DNA from 3 places in the Cupriavidus sp. 05T41 genome. Region 3 is predicted to be linked to each of the others. Evidence: predicted binding sites of a transcription regulator. Region 3 holds the regulator's gene; each other region holds the start of a gene.
The links. Region 3 encodes LexA, which represses DNA repair genes until DNA is damaged. Its sites were predicted from a motif close to ACTGTATNNNNATACAGT; they were not measured.
Positions count from the first base shown of each region.

Region 1: the regulator LexA is predicted to act here: its motif matches at 2,671-2,688, upstream of recA (recombinase RecA).
Region 2: the regulator LexA is predicted to act here: its motif matches at 1,387-1,404, upstream of AC1DKV_RS08910 (ATP-dependent helicase).

Region 1 is NZ_JBFTLQ010000050.1:1,738-5,167, reverse strand. Features, by position in the region: gene AC1DKV_RS25755 (DUF2889 domain-containing protein) at 1-501, opposite strand, end outside; gene recX (recombination regulator RecX) at 850-1,317, opposite strand; gene recA (recombinase RecA) at 1,430-2,497, opposite strand; gene AC1DKV_RS25740 (response regulator) at 2,772-3,430, shown strand, end outside.
Region 2 is NZ_JBFTLQ010000010.1:197,737-201,166, forward strand. Features, by position in the region: gene AC1DKV_RS08900 (thioredoxin fold domain-containing protein) at 153-602, shown strand; gene AC1DKV_RS08905 (TlpA disulfide reductase family protein) at 737-1,276, shown strand; gene AC1DKV_RS08910 (ATP-dependent helicase) at 1,427-3,430, shown strand, end outside.
Region 3 is NZ_JBFTLQ010000021.1:849-8,571, forward strand. Features, by position in the region: gene AC1DKV_RS14505 (DUF808 domain-containing protein) at 1-306, opposite strand, end outside; tRNA gene AC1DKV_RS14510 (tRNA-His) at 552-627, opposite strand; gene AC1DKV_RS14515 (hypothetical protein) at 764-934, opposite strand; gene lexA (transcriptional repressor LexA) at 1,052-1,708, opposite strand; gene AC1DKV_RS14525 (asparaginase) at 1,939-2,937, shown strand; gene rpsF (30S ribosomal protein S6) at 3,039-3,413, shown strand; gene priB (primosomal replication protein N) at 3,509-3,808, shown strand; gene rpsR (30S ribosomal protein S18) at 3,812-4,090, shown strand; gene rplI (50S ribosomal protein L9) at 4,122-4,574, shown strand; gene AC1DKV_RS14550 (replicative DNA helicase) at 4,794-6,185, shown strand; gene AC1DKV_RS14555 (DUF47 domain-containing protein) at 6,409-7,035, shown strand; gene AC1DKV_RS14560 (inorganic phosphate transporter) at 7,049-7,723, shown strand, end outside.

The DNA of each region.
Region 1 (3,430 bases), on a different contig from region 3:
GGCATGGCAGCCGTGCAACTGGTAAGGGGGTTCGGGATTGGTGTCTTCGGCGCCGGCGTCGCGAATATTGATGACGTCGCCGGCAAAGGCCTGGATCGCGGTGGTCGGCAGCACGCCGGCCAGCTCGGTCAGGTGGGTGCAGCCGGCCACGCCGGACAGACGTTCGCGCACCGCCTTGCGGAAGCCCTTCATCAGGTTCAGGCCGATGAGCTTGCGGTAGGCCGGGCCGATGGTGTCGCACTGCCCGGGGTAAGGCACCCAGTCAGAACAGGCATCGGCGTCCACCACATTCATGCGCACGTCGATCGTGACGCGCAGCCACAGGTCATGCAGGGGCTCGCCCACCGGGCGCACGCCGCCGCCGGCCAGCGGGATCGCACGCGGCTTGGTGTCGGTCAGGCGCGCTTCGATATCCCACAGGCCATCGTCCCTAAGATAGGCCTCGGCCGTGATGGCACGACGATGGCGCAGGGAGCGGTTGACGGGCGGGGAAAGCGGCATGACAGCAGGCTGGAGCGGGGGGAACGGACGGCTAATGAACAGCTACGAACGACCAAAGGACTGCTTTTGGGGGCGGCTGGGCCGGAAAACCGCAGGATTTTAACATGACGGACAACTTTGGCCGGGAACTAACTGCACGCGGTGCTGTTGGAGGCGATTGTCGGGCGGCGGATCGCCTGCTGCGGTGCGGGAAAGCGCGCCCCGAGGCGGTCATGCGGCCCGCGCGGCCAGGCTGCGCGCGGCGCGAATACGCCTACTTGCAACGCAGGTATGCGCCCCGTGCCGGTGCATGATATTGCGGGTGCGTCACGTCGCGCAGGGACACGCCACGACCCGCGGCGGCCCACCTCAGTCGCCGCCGTCCAGCCACTCGTCCGCGCCCTTGATGATGCGGCTGACCACCGAGCGGGAGAAACCGCGGGCCACCAGGAAGCGGATCTGCCTTGCCCGCTCTTCCGGCGTGGCCGGCGGGGCGCCGAAGCGCTTCTGCCAGACCGCGCGGCCCCGCTCCAGCTCGGAATCGCGCAGGCGCTCCTGCAGGTCGGCCAGCTGATCGCTGCCGAGCTGGTGGGTGCGAGCCTCCTGCATGACGCGGGCGGCACCGTAGCGGCTGGCGCGGCGGTGCACCAGGCTGTCGACGAAGCGCGCATTGGACAGCCAGTTCTCGCGCTCGAGCGCGTCCAGCAATTGCTCCAGGGCTTCCGGGGACTCCGCGTGCGGGGCCAGCTTGCGAGCCAGCTCCGTGCGGCTGTGCTCGCGGCGCGACAGGTAGCCGACCGCGCGGGCCTTGAGGGAGAGAGGGGGACGGGTGGCCATGAAGAAAGACGTCGCGAATGCACACCAAATGACACCGGGGCGGCGCGCGCTGTCGCACGTGCCGCCCCGGTCAGGCTCGGATCGCGGCCGGGATTGCCCCGGCCGGCTGCGCTCAGGCCTCGGCGGCAGTGACCGCGGCGGCAGGCGTGCCGTTCATCAGCACCACGCCCAGCGATTCGCGCACCTTGTTCTCGATCTCGTCGGCGATATCGGGATTCTCGCGCAGGTATTCGCGCGCATTGTCCTTGCCCTGGCCGATCTTCTCGCCCTTGTAGCTGTACCAGGCGCCCGACTTCTCGACGACCTTGGCATCCACGCCGAGATCGATGATTTCGCCCTGGCGCGAGATGCCCTGGCCATAGAGGATGTCGAAGAACGCCTCGCGGAACGGCGGCGAGACCTTGTTCTTGACCACCTTGACCTTGGTTTCGTTGCCGATCACGTCGTCGCCCTTCTTGATCGAGCCGATGCGGCGGATATCGAGGCGGACCGACGCGTAGAACTTCAGCGCGTTACCGCCGGTGGTGGTTTCGGGCGAACCGAACATCACACCGATCTTCATGCGGATCTGGTTGATGAAGATCACCAGGCAGTTGGTGCGCTTGATGGTGCCGGTCAGCTTGCGCAGCGCCTGGCTCATCAGGCGGGCCTGCAGGCCGGGCAGCGAATCGCCCATCTCGCCTTCGATTTCGGCCTTGGGCACCAGTGCCGCCACCGAGTCGATGACGATCAGGTCGACCGAGCCGGAGCGCACCAGCGCGTCGGTGATTTCCAGCGCCTGCTCGCCGGTGTCGGGCTGGGAGATCAGCAGATCACCCACGGACACGCCCAGCTTGCCGGCATAGTTGACGTCGAGTGCGTGCTCGGCGTCGATAAAGGCGCAGGTGCCGCCCAGCTTCTGCATCTCGGCCACCACCTGCAGCGTCAGCGTGGTCTTGCCCGAGGATTCCGGACCGTAGATTTCCACCACGCGGCCGCGCGGCAGGCCGCCGACGCCCAGCGCGATGTCCAGGCCCAGCGAGCCGGTGGACACGACCTGGATATCCTGATCGATGTCGGCTTCGCCCAGTTTCATGATCGAGCCCTTGCCGAACTGCTTCTCGATCTGGGCCAGCGCGGCCGCCAGCGCCTTCTGCTTTTCGGCGTTCACGCCAGCACTCGCCTTCTTGCCGTCATCCATGGTCGTCCTTCCATCAATGGTGTATAAATAGGCCGCATGTGGCGCGCTGCCTGCTTTTGCGGGCTTGCGCCCGCCCCGCGCCGCGCAACTCGCCACGCGACTTGCGCGTAAAAGAGGCGGCTAGTAATCCGGTAAATGCCGGCCCGCGCAAAGCGCGACCGGAACAAGCGGGTACTGTATAAAAAAACAGTATGCTTGGCAAGCCCCACCCGCGTCACCTGGCAACGACGGGTCACAAAAGGTGCGCCAAAGCCGAGCCTGGGTGGAGACAACCATGCGTATTCTGATCGCCGAAGATGACGATGTGCTGGCCGACGGCCTCACGCGCTCCCTGCGCCACTCCGGCTATGCCGTAGATCATGTCGCCAGCGGGGTGGAGGCCGATTCGGCGCTGTCCACCCAGACCTTCGACCTGCTGATCCTCGACCTCGGCCTGCCGCGCATGCCCGGCCTGGAAGTGCTCAAGCGCCTGCGCGCGCGCGGCGCCATGGTGCCGGTGCTGATCCTGACCGCGGCCGACGGCGTGGACGAGCGCGTCAAGGGACTGGACCTGGGCGCCGACGACTACATGGCCAAGCCCTTTGCCCTGTCCGAGCTGGAGGCACGCGTGCGCGCGCTGGTGCGGCGCGGGTCCGGCGGCGGTGCCACGCTGACGCGGCACGGGCCGCTCGCCTTCGACCAGGTCGGCCGCATCGCCTACCTGAACGAACAGATGCTGGACCTTTCCGCGCGCGAGGTGGGGCTGCTGGAAATCCTGCTGACCCGCACCGGGCGGCTGGTATCGAAGGAGCAACTGGTGGACCACCTGTGCGAATGGGGCGAGGAGGTCAGCAACAACGCCATCGAAGTCTACGTGCACCGGCTGCGCAAGAAGATCGAGGTGGGCGGCATCCGCATCGCCACGGTTCGCGGCCTGGGCTATTGCCTGGAGAA
Region 2 (3,430 bases), on a different contig from region 3:
CGGCGCCTCGGGTTCGGGCAGAAGCCGCTATTATCGGGGAACCCGCGCGCCAGCGCGCATTCATTGCCCACCCCATGCCACGCTCTTTGCAAACCTTGCCACCGGCGCCGCCATCGCCAAGCACGCGTGCGCGGCTGGCCGCGCGCGCCGCGATGCTCGGCGCAGTCCTGCTCGCCATCGGCACCGCGGCGATGGCCGCCTCCACGCACCTGCCGCCTGCCACGGACCTCGCCGCCCAGGCCGCGGCGGCCGCCAGCAGGGGCGAGCCGCTGGTCGTGCTGGTCACCCTGCCCGACTGCGTCTACTGCGAGACCGTGCGCCGCAACTATCTCGGCCCGCAAGCCGCCAGCGGCGAGATCGTCGCGCGGGAAATCGACATGACCTCGAATGCGCCCCTGCGCAACGCGGACGGCACCATGACCACCGCGCGCGAATGGGCACGCAGCCGCAATGTGGCGGTGGCGCCTACGGTCCTCTTCCTCGATGCACGCGGCCGCTCGCTGGCCACGCCGCTGCGCGGCCTGCAGCCTGACTTCTACGGCGCCTACCTGGAACAGGCGCTGGACCAGGCCCGCTCTGCCCTGGCAGCGACGCCGCGGTGAGCCGCGGTCCGGGCCAGGCCGCGCGGATTCCTGCGGCCAATCGCCGCACCCTTGGCGGCGCCGGAATTGCCTCCGGCAGCGCATCGGCGGGGGCAGTAGAATGAGAGCTTGTCTCTGACCTGTCGGCACGCATCATGACGACCTCGGCTTCCCCCTCGCCTTCCTCCCAGCGCAAGCTCTGGCCCGTCATCGCGGGCGTGCTGCTGGCCGCCGTGCTCGGCTGGTTCGGCTATCGCGCCATCGCGCCGGCCAACGCGGCGCCGCCGGCCACCTTCACCCTGCTGTCCGGTGAAAAGGTGAGTACCGCCGATCTCAAGGGCAAGGTCTACCTGGTCAACTTCTGGGCCACCAGCTGCGTCACCTGCGTCAAGGAGATGCCGGAAATGGTCCGCACCTACGACAAGTTCAAGGACAAGGGCCTGGAGTTCGTGGCCGTGGCGATGAGCTACGACCCGCCGATGTACGTGATGAACTATGCGCAGACCCGCAAGCTGCCGTTCAAGGTGGCGATGGACTCCGACGGCGCGGCGGCCAAGGCGTTCGGCGAAGTGCAGCTGACGCCGACCACCTTCGTGATCGACAAGGACGGCCATATCCTCAAGCGCTACGTGGGCGAGCCCGAGTGGGACGCGCTGCACAAGCTGCTCGACGGCGCCCTGGCCAAGGCCGCCTGACCGGGACCGCCCGGCCAGCGCCAGAGCCAGAGCCACCTTTTCCGCAAGCCTTTCCAGCCACATACCCGATGGCAAGGCCAGGCACGCAACGCCCCGGCTTGCACGCCTGGCCTGTATAGATATACAGTTACCGGCAGCTTTCCCCCGCCCATGCACGGCAGCGCACATGCGCGCGCCCGCATTCCTGAGGCCCCTGCCGTGTTACTCGATTCTTCCCCTGCCTTGCTGGATTCCGCGCCCGGCGACGCACTTTCCGCCGTGCCGCCTGCCCAGGCCACGCCCGCCTATCTCGCCAGCCTGAACCCCGAGCAGCGCGCCGCCGTGACGCACGAGGCGGCCGCGCCGCTGCTGGTCATCGCCGGCGCCGGGTCGGGCAAGACCAATACCCTGGCGCACCGCGTGGCGCACCTGGTGCTGGGCGGCGCCGATCCGCGCCGCATCCTGCTGCTGACGTTCTCGCGGCGCGCCGCCGCCGAGATGGGGCGGCGCGTCGAGCGCATCGTCGACCAGGCGCTCGGCAACCGGGCATCCGGCGCGGGGCGCGCCGCGCTGCACTGGTCCGGCACCTTCCACGCCATCGGCGCGCGCCTGCTGCGCGAGTACGCCGAGACGCTCGGCCTGTCGCCCAGCTTCACCATCAGCGACCGCGGCGACGCCGCCGACCTGATGAACATGGTACGGCACGATCTCGGCCTGTCGGCCCAGGCCTCGCGCTTCCCGCGCAAGGAGACCTGCCTGGCGATCTACTCGCGCGCGGTCAATACGCAGGCCCCGCTCGACGACGTGCTCAAGCAATGGTTTCCGCGCTACGCCATGTGGGCGGATGCATTGCGCGGCCTGTTCGCCGGCTACGTGGAGGCCAAGCAGAAGCAGCACGTGCTGGACTACGACGACCTGCTGCTCTACTGGGCCCAGGCGCTGGGCGAACCGGCGCTGGCGCAGGACATGGGCGCGCGCTTCGATCACGTGCTGGTCGACGAATACCAGGACACCAACGCGCTGCAGGCCACCATCCTGCTGGCGCTCAAGCCCGACGGCCGCGGCCTCACCGTGGTGGGCGACGATGCCCAGTCCATCTACGCCTTCCGCGGCGCCACGGTGCGTAATATCCTCGATTTCCCCACGCAGTTCTCGCCGGCGGCGGACATGGTCACGCTGTCGCAGAACTACCGCTCCACGCAGCCCATCCTGGCTGCCGCCAACGCGGTGATCGGCCTGGCGGCCGAGCGCTTCACCAAGGACCTGTGGTCAGACCGCGGCTCGGCCGAAAAGCCGGACATCGTGGTGGTCAACGACGAGGCCGACCAGGCCCGCTACGTCGCCGAGCAGATCCTGGCGCGGCGCGAAGCCGGGCTGGCGCTGATCGCGCAGGCCGTGCTGTTCCGCGCCGCCGACCACAGCGCGCAGCTGGAGATCGAGCTGGTCCGCCGCAATATTCCCTTCGTGAAATTCGGCGGCCTGAAATTCCTGGAATCGACCCACGTCAAGGATGTGCTGGCGGTGGTGCGCTGGATGGAGAATCCGCGCGACCGCATGGCGGGTTTCCGCGTCCTGCAGCTGATGCCGGGCGTGGGCCCCAAGACCGCCGCGCGCGTGCTCGACGCCATCGATGTCGCAACCGGGCCGCTATTCGCGCTCGAATCGTTCGAGGCGCCCCCGGCGGCGGCCGAGGCCTGGCCGCAGTTCGTCGCGCTGGCGCGCAGCCTGATGGCGCCGGCCGCGCCGTGGCCATCGGCCTTCGAGCAGGTGGTGGCCTGGTACCAGCCGCACCTGGAGCGCATGCACGACGACGCCCACGCGCGCGCCGCCGACCTGCAGCAGCTCGAACGCATCGCCGCCACCTACGCCTCGCGCGAGCGTTTCCTGACCGAACTCACGCTCGACCCGCCCGACGCCTCCAGCGACGAATCCGGCGTGCCGCTGCGCGACGAGGACTACCTGATCCTCTCCACCATCCACTCGGCCAAGGGCCAGGAATGGAAGGCCGTCTATGTGCTCAACGCCGTGGACGGCTGCCTGCCGTCGGACCTGGCCACCGGCACCACCGAGGAGATCGAGGAAGAACGCCGCCTGCTCTACGTGGCGATGACGCGCGCGCGCGACCACCTCGACATCGTGGTGCCGCAGCGCTTCTATGTGCACCAGCAGCCCGGC
Region 3 (7,723 bases):
ACCCTCGTAGCAGAGGAAGGCGCCGCCGGCCATCAGCAGCGGCACGATCGCCCACGGGATGACGGCACTGATGGCCAGCGCGGATGGTACCAAGATGGCCTTGTTGCGCAGGGATCCCTTCGCAACAGCCCAAACCACCGGCAACTCGCGTTCAGCGTTGACACCGCTGACCTGCTGGGCATTGAGGGCGAGATCGTCGCCGAGCACGCCCGCGGTCTTCTTGGCGGCCAATTTGCTCAAGGCCGCCACGTCGTCAAGCATGGTAGTGATGTCGTCGATCAGCAGAAGCAGGCTCGAGCCAGCCATATCCAGATCTCCCGGGTGGGTAGCGAGAAAGCAGATACGTCGCGCATTTGCCGCGCGCATGGAGCATACGGCGTCGTCAGAATACCGCTATTGCCTCGTTGAGCCAGGCAAATAACGCGAGTGCGTAGACGAAATGGGGAGGGGAGAGGGCGCCGGAATCGGCTTGCGATCGGGCCTGAGACAAATAACAGACCCACAAACAAAAACAGCGAGCTTCGCAGCTCGCTGTTTTTGCAATGCAATTCTGGGGTGGCTGATGGGACTCGAACCCACGACGACAGGAATCACAATCCTGGACTCTACCAACTGAGCTACAGCCACCGTCGTAGTCTTTCAGCTGAGTGCTGATCGACGAAAAACAAGATTATACAAACTTCATTCGCGGATGGCTAGTACTTCGCTCAAATTTTTTCGTGATGCCAGGGCGCCGTTGAATCGAGGGATACGCAACGCGATTTCACGCGGAGAGCTTGGGGAGATCTTCCAGTTCGAGCATGCGGCAGATGGCTGCCATGCTGCCGACCATGGTGCGGCGTTGCGCGCCCTGATAGATACGCACGCCCTTGGACTGGCGGAACGGGACGGGCTTGACGGGGCGGCGGGCGGAGAAGCGGTTGGCTGGCAGCATGGCTACACCTGGTAATTTGCAACAACAGTTGGCGGCACCCGCGGCGCGGGTGGCGTTGGCACAAACGGGTGCAGCTTGATGCGGGGCAGGCCCGCTCCAGCCGCACTTGTTGAATCGTCAGAAGGCGCCGGTACGAATCAGGCCGACGGCAATGCCTTCGAGCGAGAACTCTTCGCGGCCGGGCTCAACGATGATGCTGGCGAAGTCGGGGTTCTCTGCGATCAGTTCGATGGTGTCGCCCCGTCGGTTGAGGCGTTTGACAGTGACGTCGTCGCCGAGGCGGGCTACGACGATCTTGCCGTTGGCGGCTTCGCTGGCGCGTTTGACGGCGAGTAGGTCGCCGTCGAGGATGCCGGCGTCGCGCATGCTCAGGCCGCGGACGCGAAGGAGGTAGTCGGGCTGGACTTCGAATACCGAGGCATCGACCTGATACTGGCGGTCGATATGCTCGGCCGCAAGGATTGGGCTACCTGCGGCGACACGCCCGACCAGCGGCAGCGTCAGTTGCATCACGCCGGCCATGGGGAGGGAGAACTGGTCGGGCAGTTCCGAGTCGCTGCGCCATACCTTGAGGCGAATGCCGCGCGACGCGCCAGGCGTGAGTTCGATCACGCCTTTTCGTGCCAGGGCGCGCAGATGTTCTTCTGCGGCGTTGGGCGAGGAGAAGCCGAACTTGGCGGCGATCTCGGCACGGGTGGGCGGGAAGCCGGTGTGCTGGAGGGTGCTGCGAATCAGGTCGAAAATCTGCTGCTGTCGCGGTGTCAGGGTCGCCATGGTCGCCGTATGTGAAAGCACTGTATGTTTAAACAGTATGCTGTGATTTTATACAGTATCGAGTGAAGTGCAAGCGGAATTTTGGGAGGCTGCTCATCGACAGGCGCTTTGTCGCACGCCAGGCGGGTTGTGCTGGTCGCAAGTGTGGGGCGGTAAGCGAGTTACAATCCGCGGCACGCAAATCGCTGATTTCGTGTCTTTTGAATCCGGATTCCAACACGTCCCCCGCCATGTCCCTATTGCGTCGCGTCGTCGTGCTCGCCACCGGCGGCACCATCGCAGGTTCCTCCTCCAATCCGGCCAGTAGCGCCAAATACCAGGCGGCCACGGTGCCGGTGGCGTCCTTGCTTGGCGCGGTGCCGGCGCTCGGCAGTGTGGCCCGCATCGAGGCCGAGCAGGTCGCCCAGGTAGATAGCAAGGACATGTCGTTCGCGCTCTGGTCGAGGCTGGTCGAGCGCATCCGCTTCTGGTCCGCGCAACCCGACGTTGCCGGCATTGTCGTGACGCACGGCACCGACACGCTCGAAGAGACGGCGATGGTGTTGCACCTCGCTTGTCCCGTCGGGCTGCCCATCGTGCTGACCGCGGCCATGCGGCCTTCGACCTCGTTGTCGGCCGACGGGCCGCTGAACCTGCTCGACGCCGTGCGTGTGGCCAGCCACGCGCAGGCGGTGGGGAAGGGCGTGCTGCTGGTCATCAACCAGGAGATCCACGCCGCGCGCGACGTTGTGAAGGCGCACACGTCGGCAGTGAACGCCTTCGCTTCGCCAGCGGGCGGGCCGGTCGGTTATGTGCAGGATGACTTCGTGGGCTTCACGCGCGCCCCGGCGCGGTTGCCGGCCGCGGCCATGCCGATGCCGCAGGCCTGGCCCAAGGTGGAGATTCTCGCCAGCTATGCGGAGCCGGGCCGGGTGGTCGTCGACGCGCTGGTCGGGGCGGGCGTGAACGGTCTTGTCGTGGCGGCCGCGGGCAACGGCTCGATCCACCAGTCGCTGGCCGAGGCATTGGCCGAGGCGGCCGCGGCCGGCGTGGCGGTCGTGCGCAGTTCGCGCACCGGTGCGGGTCATGTGGCGATTCCGGTGGCGCCGCGGCCGGCGTCCGGTGTTTTCGTTGCGGCCGGCAACCTGAATCCTTATAAGGCACGCGTGCTCCTGCTGTTTGCCCTGGCGGGGACTCCCGCGCTGGCGTCCGATCCGGTCGCGCTGCAGGCGCTGTTCGCGGGGAGTTGAAGCGACTTGCCGAGTAAGGCGAAAGCGCGCTATACTTTAAGGCTATCCAACCTTGCCGCACCGGACATGGCGCCCGGGTGGCTTATCCAAAAGGAGCGTCAATGCGTCATTACGAAATCGTATTTATCGTCCATCCGGACCAGAGTGAACAAGTTCCGGCCATGATCGAGCGTTACAAGACGCTGGTCACGTCGCAGGAAGGCCAGATCCACCGCGTGGAAGACTGGGGCCGCCGTCAGATGGCCTACATGATCCAGAAGCTGGCCAAGGCTCACTACGTTTGCCTGAACATCGAATGCGGCAAGGAAACCCTGGCTGAACTCGAACACGCGTTCAAGTTCAACGACGCGGTGCTGCGCCACCTCATCGTTCAGACCAAGAAGGCCGAAACCGCACCGTCCCCGATGATGAAGGAAGTGCAGCGCGAAGAAGCCCGCAAGGCCGCGCAACAGACCAGCGAAGCCCCGGCCGCGTAAGTGCGGACCGTTGCGGTTGCCGCAGACGCTGAGTACGTGAGGCGTCGCGGCGGCGCGGGCGGGCATGGGTACAGGCATCGGGAAGGGAGGCAGCGTTGAACCAGTTAAGGCTCTGCGCAACCCTCGCCGAACGCGATGCCTTGCGCTACACCCCGGCAGGCGTCCCCGTCGTCAACTGCATCTTGCAGTACGCGGGCCAGACCGTCGAGGCGCAAACGCCCAGGCAGGTGGAATTTGCCATCGCCGCCATGGGAATCGGCCAGGTTGGGCAACGGCTCGAGCGTACCCCGCTCGGCGCGATGCTCGACTGCGAAGGATTCCTCGCTCGCAAGCACCGCAACAGCAAGGCTCTCGTCTTTCACATCACTGGATGTAAAGCATTCGAAAAGGATTGAATCATGGCATTCGTCAAACGTGACAACAAGAACAAGAAGCGCTTCCAACAGCAGAACCCGCTGTTCAAGCGCAAGCGCTTCTGCCGCTTCACCGTGGCTGGCGTGGAACAGATCGACTACAAGGATCTGGACACCCTGAAGGATTTCATCGGCGACAACGGCAAGATCACGCCGGCCCGCCTGACCGGTACCAAGGCTCACTATCAGCGTCAGCTCGATACGGCCATCAAGCGCGCGCGTTTCCTCGCGCTGATGCCCTACACCGACCTGCACAAGAACTGATCGGCCCTAGGTCCGTCAAGGAGAAAACACGATGCAAATCATTCTGCTGGAAAAAGTCATCAACCTGGGCAACCTGGGTGACATCGTTCGCGTGAAGGACGGCTACGCCCGTAACTTCCTGATCCCGAACAAGAAGGCCCGCCGTGCGACCCAGACCGCCATCAGCGAGTTCGAAGTCAAGCGCGCCGAGCTGGAAAAGGCCGCCGCCGAGAAGCTGGCCGCTGCGCAAGCCGAAGGCGAAAAGCTGAACGGCCTGACCGTGCAGATCACCCAGAAGTCGGGTGTGGACGGCCGCCTGTTCGGTTCGGTCACCAACGCCGACATCGCCGAAGCCCTGGAAGGCCAAGGCTTCAAGATCGAGAAGGCGCAAGTGCGCCTGCCGAACGGCCCGCTGAAGGTCGTTGGCGATCATCCGGTCAGCGTTTCGCTGCACACGGACGTGCTGGTCGATGTGACCATCGCCGTCCTGGGCGAGCACGTCTAAGACCGGATTCGATGCCACCGCGGGCCCCGCTCAGGGGCTGGCGGCGGGCATCGATTGCTGGCAACAACAAAAAAGGCAGGGGCCAAGCGCTCCTGCCTTTTTTGCTTTGGGCTTAATTGCGACAGGCTGGTCGTCCCGCCGTCACTTCATCGCGGACGATGGCTGACAGCCGCGATTTCTCCTGCGACGGGGGCCCGGCCACCGTTATAATCCCTCCCCATGAACGCGCCCGTCGCAGACCCCCAACTAGATAATCTCAAGGTTCCACCACACTCCATCGAGGCCGAGCAATCGGTACTCGGTGGCCTGTTGCTGGACAACGCCGCCTGGGACCGTATCGCCGATTTCCTGTCCGAAGCGGACTTCTATCGCTTCGATCACCGGATGATCTTCCAGAGCATCTCCCGGCTGATCGCTGCTACCAAGCCTGCCGACGTCATCACCGTCTACGAGGTGTTGCAGGGAGCCGGCAAGGCGGAGGAGGTGGGCGGACTGGCCTACCTGAATTCGCTGGCGCAGAACACGCCCAGCGCAGCCAATATCCGCCGCTATGCGGAGATCGTGCGCGAGCGCTCTGTGCTGCGCAAGCTGGTCACCGTGGCCGACGACATCGCCACCGCCGCGTTCGCGCCCAAGGGGCGCGAAGTGCGGGAACTGCTCGATGAGGCCGAATCCAAGGTCTTCGCCATCGCCGAGGAAGGCTCGCGCGGGCAGAAGGGCTTCCAGGAGATCCAGCCGCTGCTGACCCAGGTGGTGGAGCGCATCGACGAGCTGTACCACCGGGATTCCAGCACCGATGTGACCGGCGTACCGACCGGCTTTATCGACCTGGACCGCATGACCAGCGGCATGCAGGCCGGCGACCTGATCATCGTTGCGGGCCGGCCCTCGATGGGCAAGACCGCGTTCTCGCTGAACATCGGCGAGCATGTGGCGGTGGAGCAGGGCCTGCCGGTGGCGGTGTTCTCCATGGAAATGGCGGGCACGCAGCTGGCCATGCGTATGCTCGGCTCGGTGGGCCGGCTGGACCAGCACCGCCTGCGTACCGGCCGCCTGCTCGACGAAGACTGGCCGCGCCTGACGCATGCCATCCAGCGCATGAACGATGCCCAGCTGTTCATCGACGAAACCCCGGCGCTGAGCTCGATGGAGCTGCGCGCCCGGTCACGCCGGCTGGCGCGCCAGTGCGGCCAGCTCGGCCTGATCATCATCGACTACCTGCAGCTGATGTCGGGCTCGGGCGGCGGTGAAAACCGCGCCACCGAGATCTCGGAAATCTCGCGTTCGCTCAAGGGCCTGGCCAAGGAGCTCAACTGCCCCGTGATTGCGCTGTCGCAGTTGAACCGAAGCCTGGAACAGCGCCCCAACAAGCGGCCGGTGATGTCCGACTTGCGCGAATCCGGCGCTATCGAACAGGATGCCGACGTGATCCTGTTCATCTACCGCGACGAGGTCTACAACCCGGACTCGCAGGACAAGGGCACGTCGGAAATCATCATCGGCAAGCAGCGTAACGGCCCGATCGGGACCGTGCGGCTGACATTCCTGGGCCAGTTCACGAAGTTCGACAACTTCAGCGGCGGCCCCGCCTTCTTCGACAACGACAACTGAAGCCCAGGCCCGGCGCGGCTTGCCGGGCAGCCGGCGCCGCCGGGAAGGCGGATCGCCGGCGCCGCACATCAAAGAGGCGCGGCTTCGCCCCACATGCCTGTAAAATATTGCGTTTTGATGACAGCCGCCGCGAGGCGGCTGTCATTCAATGCACGACTGGCTGATCCAGCAACCCACTCAGCAACAACCAGCGGCGCTAACGCGTCGTGACAAGGAACAACCCATGTTCGGCCGATTCATGCCCACGGAGGGCAAGTTCTTCGAATACTTCAACCAGCATGCCGATTGCGCGGTGACCGCCGCCCGCGAGCTGGAAGTGCTGGTCAACGACCTGCCCAATGCCGAGGCACACGCGCGCCGCGTCCAGGCCACCGAAAAGAAGGCCGACCGCATCACGCACGACACCATCGACCTGCTGCACAAGACCTTCATCACGCCGCTGGACCGCGATGAGATCCACAAGCTCATCACCACCATGGACGACATCCTCGACCTGATGGAAGACGTGGCGGAGACCATCTCGCTGTACGACGTGACCAGCCTGACCGACGAAGCGCGCAAGCTGGCCTCGATCTGCGTGCAGTGCTGCGACCAGGTCAAGATCGCGGTCGGGCTGCTCGAAGACATGAGCAATGCCAGCGCCATCCTCAAGACGGCGCAGCAGATCGACCAGCTCGAGTCCGAGGCGGACCGCGTGATGCGCTCGGCCATGTCGAAGCTGTTCCGCGACGAGACCGACGTGAAACGGCTGATCAAGCTCAAGGCCATCTACGAGCAACTGGAAACCATCACCGACAAGTGCGAGGACGTCGCCAACATCATCGAAGGCATCGTCCTGGAAAACGCCTGAGGCACGAATCGGCATGCAGACCATACAAATGAGCTTGTGGGTGATCGCCTTGCTGGTGGGCCTCGCCTTGCTGTTCGACTTCATGAACGGCTTCCACGATGCCGCCAACTCGATCGCCACGGTGGTATCGACGGGCGTGCTCAAGCCGCACCACGCCGTGGCCATGGCCGCCATGTGCAATGTGGTGGCCATCTTCATCTTCCACCTCAAGGTGGCGGCCACGGTGGGAACGGGCACCATCGACGTCCATATCGTCGACCACCACGTCATCTTCGGCGCATTGGTCGGCGCCATCGCCTGGAACCTGATCACCTGGTACTACGGCATTCCCTCGTCGTCGTCGCACGCGCTGATCGGCGGGCTGGTGGGCGCCGCGGTGGCCAAGGGCGGCACCAGCGCGCTGGTGGGCGGTGGCCTGGCGAAGACCGTTGCGTTCATCGTGATCTCCCCGCTGCTGGGCTTCGTGCTCGGTTCGCTGATGATGGTGATCGTGGCCTGGACTTTCTTCCGCACGCCGCCGTCCCGCGTGGACCGCTGGTTCCGCCGGCTGCAGCTGATCTCGGCCTCGCTCTATAGCCTGGGCCACGGCGGCAACGATGCGCAGAAAACCATCGGCATCATCTGGATGCTGCTGATCGCCAGCGGCCATGTGGCGCAGGGCGGCGGCGAACCGCCGGTGTGGGTCATC